2 regions of the Pannonibacter sp. CBAS1226 genome follow, and region 1 is predicted to be linked to the other one. Evidence: predicted binding sites of a transcription regulator. Region 1 holds the regulator's gene; the other holds the start of a gene.
What was found. The regulator PhoB, encoded in region 1, activates phosphate uptake and scavenging genes when phosphate is short. The targets are predictions, from matches to a motif close to TGTCATNNANCTGTCAT.
Positions count from the first base shown of each region.

Region 2: AC0CMF_RS12440 (UDP-2,3-diacylglucosamine diphosphatase) is a predicted target of PhoB. The motif match lies at 1,624-1,640, and genes of this name have one in related genera.

Region 1 covers NZ_JBVOUO010000002.1:210,052-212,445, reverse strand. Annotated here, with positions in the region: gene AC0CMF_RS08030 (GcrA family cell cycle regulator) at 1-284, shown strand, start outside; gene phoB (phosphate regulon transcriptional regulator PhoB) at 787-1,485, opposite strand; gene phoU (phosphate signaling complex protein PhoU) at 1,523-2,233, opposite strand; gene pstB (phosphate ABC transporter ATP-binding protein PstB) at 2,273-2,394, opposite strand, start outside.
Region 2 covers NZ_JBVOUO010000003.1:492,656-495,049, reverse strand. Annotated here, with positions in the region: gene AC0CMF_RS12445 (glycosyltransferase family 4 protein) at 1-778, opposite strand, end outside; gene AC0CMF_RS12440 (UDP-2,3-diacylglucosamine diphosphatase) at 775-1,578, opposite strand; gene AC0CMF_RS12435 (OmpP1/FadL family transporter) at 1,816-2,394, opposite strand, start outside.

The DNA.
Region 1 (2,394 bases):
GCGCCACGGCGCTGAAGATGGCACCGCAGGAAGATGTGGCCATCGACGTGGAAGCAGCACCGCTCGCCGAACTGGTGCCCTTCACCGAGCGCGCCACGATCCTCACCCTCACCGAGCGCACCTGCAAGTGGCCGATCGGTGACCCGTCCTCTTCGGATTTCTATTTCTGCGGCCGCCATTCGGAGCCCGGCGTTCCCTATTGCCCGCAGCACTGCCGGATCGCCTACCAGCCGGTCAACGACCGCCGCCGCGCCGCTCCGGACAAGAAAGCCCTTCGCGGCTGATGCTTCAGAGGGGGCCAACCAGCACCCCAAGCGGCTCCCTCACCCAATCAAGCCTGCCCGTTGCGGCAGGCTTTTTTGTTGGCTGGAGGTGGGGGACGGCATTGAATACCGGCGCAAAAGGCTCCGTCAGAAGGGACGAGAGCCACCGCCCAAACCTCTCCGTTGTCATCCCCGCGCATGCGGGGAACCAGTACCCCCAGTCTTCAAATTTCAAACTCAGACCAACTCGCGACGAGCCTGGCTCACCGTGAGCTGCTCAAGCCCTTGTGGCGATTGAGCATGATGGTCAGCATCTCAGGGCCTTGGTTTCAGAGCGCACTGGATCCCCACCTTCGTGGGGATGACAACGGAGAGTTGGTCAAGCCGTGCGGCGCCTGAGCAAATTCAAGGCGTGATGCGTCAGCATCGAAAGCCTTGGTGTAGGGGCAGCGCAGAGAGCCTCCAAAAGCCAAAAGGCCCGCACGGATGGCGGGCCTTTCCAGAAGAATTGCAGCAGAGCGGATCAACTGGCGACGGCGAACTGATCGTTGAAGGCATAACCCGCGCCGCGGACCGTGCGGATCGGATCCTTCACCTTGCCCTTGTTGATGGCCTTGCGCAGGCGGCCGACGTGAACATCGACGGTGCGCTCATCCACATAGACATCATGACCCCACACACCGTCGAGCAGCTGCTCGCGGGAGAATACGCGACCGGGCGAGGTCATCAGGAATTCCAGCAGGCGGAACTCGGTCGGCCCCAGGTGAATTTCCTTGCCGTTGCGACGGACGCGGTGGGTTTCCTTGTCCAGCTCCAGATCGCCGGACTTCAGCATGGTGGACACCACTTCCGGGCGGGCCCGGCGCAGGATGGCGCGCACGCGGGCCATCAGCTCGGGGATCGAGAAGGGTTTCACCACATAGTCATCGGCGCCGGTGGCCAGGCCCCGGATGCGCTCGGCCTCCTCGCCGCGTGCCGTCAGCATGATGATCGGCAGGCGTTCGGTTTCGGACCGGGCCCGGACGCGGCGGCACAGCTCGATGCCGGAAAGGCCTGGCAGCATCCAGTCCAGCAGCAAGAGGTCCGGCTGCGTCTCCCGCAGCCGGATTTCGGCGTCATCTCCCCGGTCGCAGGAGTCCACGTCATAGCCTTCCGCTTCCAGATTGTAGCGCAGCAGAAGGCTCAGGGGCTCTTCGTCTTCAACGATAAGAACCTTGGGCATGGCAATATGCTCCGGACGTCACTTACAGGCAGGCAGATCAGGCGCCTTCGTTTTCGGCAATGCCCATCTCGTCGATCTTGCGGCGGGCTTCCAGCAGCTGGTCACCGGTCACCATGAAATAGACGTTTTCGGCGATGTTGGTGGCGTGGTCACCAATGCGCTCGATGTTCTTGGCACAGAACAGCAGGTGGGCACACTGGGTGATCTTGCGCGGATCTTCCATCATGTAGGTCAGCAGCTCGCGGAACAGCGAGGTGTAGATGGCATCCACCTCATCGTCGCGCTCGCGCACAGCCTTGGCGGCTTCGGCATCACGGCCCGTATAGGCGTCCAGCACCGACTTGAGCTGGTTCAGCGCCAGATCGGACATGTGCTCGACGCCGAAGGCGGCCTTCTTGGAATTGAAGACGCCGTCGATGGCAATCACGCGCTTGGCGATGTTCTTGGCAAGGTCACCGACGCGCTCCAGATCGTTGGCGATGCGGCCTGCGGCCATGATCTCGCGCAGATCCTGACCCATCGGCTGGCGCAGGGCGACGATGCGGATGAACTTCGCCTCGATTTCCTGCTGCATCTCGTCCAGCTTGGCATCGGCCTGAACGGTGGCCTGTGCCTTGGGCAGATCGTGAGTCAGCAGAGCGGTGACGGCATCATTCACCAGCTTCTCCGCCAGACCGCCCATTTCGGCGACCCGGCCGGCCAGGGCGCGCAGTTCCTCGTCATACGAGCTTACGGTATGCTCGGACATGTCGTGTTCCTCTCAAATTCTCGAGCGCAAGATCCAGTATCAGCCGAAACGGCCGGTGATGTAATCCTGCGTGCGCTTGTCCTGCGGATTGGTGAAGATGTCCTGCGTCGCCCCTTCCTCGACCAGATTGCCGAGATGGAAGAAAGCGGTGCGCTGGGACA
Region 2 (2,394 bases), on a different contig from region 1:
TGCCGAACGTATCCGTCAGCGAGGGGAAGACGAAGACATCGGCCGAAGCATAGGCACGGGCCAGATCTTCGCCCGTCTTGGGACCTGTGAAAAGCACGTCCGGATAGGCCTTGCGCAATGTCTCCAGCTGCGGGCCACTGCCGACGACCACCTTGCTGCCGGGCAGATCCAGATTGAGGAAAGCCTCGATGTTCTTTTCCACCGCCACCCGGCCCACATTCATGAAGATGGGGCGCGGCAGATCCGGCGGCAGGACAGAGCCCTCATAGGGACGGAACAGCTCCGCATCCACCCCGCGCGACCAGCGCATCAGATGGGTGAAGCCACGCTCGGCCAGATCCTTCTCCAGGCTGCCGGTCGCCACCATGCAGCCCTGGCCGGCATTGTGGAAGCGCCGCAGCCACCTGTAGGTGACAGACACCGGCACCGGCAGGCGCGCCGCCAGATATTCCGGAAAGCGCGTGTGATAGCTCGTCGTGAAGACCTTGCCCTGCTTCAGCGCGACAGAGCGGGCCATCAGACCCAGCGGGCCTTCGGTGGCAATGTGCAGATGGTCACAGGCGAACCGGTCCATGATCGCTGCCACGCGTGCGCGGGTGGTCAGCGACAGACGGATTTCCGGATAGGTGGGGCACGGCAGGGTGCGGAAGAGCTGCGGCGTCAGAAACTCAACGCGCAGACCCATGCGCAGCAACTGGTTCGCGGTCAATTCCAGAGAACGGACCACACCATTGATCTGCGGATGCCAGGCGTCTGTGACGATGAGAATAGATGTCATGCCGCGACGGAGCGCTCCCCCATCCCCTGTTCCGCCTGCTGTTCGGCCGGACGCTGCACCCATCTGATAACCTCGAACGTTCCGTCGTGATGCTCGGCAACCGCCGTGCAGCTTTCGACCCAGTCACCGGTGTTGATGTAGTGGATGCCGTCGATATCATGACTGGCGGCATGGTGAATGTGGCCGCAGATGACCCCGTGAACGCCCTTGCGGCGGGCTTCATCGGACAGGGCGTCCTCGAAGCGGCCGATGAAGTTCACGGCATTTTTCACCTTCAGCTTTGCCCAGGCCGAGAGTGACCAGTAAGTGAGGCCGAGACGGCGGCGCACAAGATTGAAGCCGGTATTGAGCGCCAGCGCCGTCACATAGGCCTTGTCGCCGAAGAAGGCGAGCCACTTGGCATGACGGATGACCACGTCGAACTGGTCGCCGTGGATGACCAGATACTCGCGCCCGTCGGCTGCCGTATGCACGACACTGTCCGCCACCTCGACGCCGCCGAAATGGGTCCCGAGGAAGTCCCGCAGGAATTCGTCATGATTGCCGGGAATATAGAAGATGCGCGCACCCTTGCGGGCCTTGCGCAGGATCTTCTGGATCACGTCATTATGCGCCTGCGGCCAGTACCAGCTGCGCTTCAGCCGCCAGCCGTCGACAATATCGCCGACCAGATACACGGTCTCGGCGTCATTGTACTTCAGGAAGTCGAGCAGAAGATCTGCCTGGCATCCGCGCGTCCCAAGATGAACATCCGAAATGAACAGGGCCCGGTAATGCTGGCCCTCCTGCAGAGCTGTCATGTCTGGCGCTCCCGATTACCTTTTGCCCCCTTAGACGCGATTCAGGTATCAGGATTATGACAGCAAAGTTTTTCACAAGCAGACGCCCAGTTTTCTGGCGAAATTTATTATTGAACAAAAGACATTTACGGAAAAATGCGACAGTTCAATGAATGACCGGAACGGACGTTTGTCCCGGAAATGCAAACGGCCGGCACCCGCAGGTACCGGCCGTCTTTGATACCGCTGGATAGGCGGTCAGAAGCGGTAGCGCATGGCAGCGCTGACGATGTTGACCGAGGCATCCGCCTTGCCGGCGAACACGATGGGCGCAGCCGCGCTGTAGTCCTGGTGCCCCGGCGCGATACGAATATTCGCATCGCGGCCGATGATGTGGGTGTAGCCCAGGTCGAAGGCCAGATTGTCCAGCACCTTGTAGCTGGCACCCGCGCTCAGCCAGATCCGGTCACTGTCCGGCAGGCGGGCGGAGCGGATCTTGTCGTCAATGGGCGACCATTCATAGGCCGCACCTGCCCGAACAGTCAGGTGCTCGTTGACATCATATTCCGCACCCAGAGCCGCGAACCAGCCGTCGTTGTAGTTGAACTTCAGCGTGGTCAGCGTGGCGCCATTGGCCTGAAGCGTGACCTTGGGCGACTTCAACCGGCTCCAGTTGGCCCACTCCACGGTGCCAAGCACGCGGAAGCTGTCGGTGATGCGCTGCTTGGCAGACAAGGTGACGGTTTCGGGCGTAATCAGCGAGGCATAGATCGGAACTGCAGCGGCCGACGTGATCGTCCCGTCAAGATCGTGAGCCACACCCGAACGGTAGCCGAG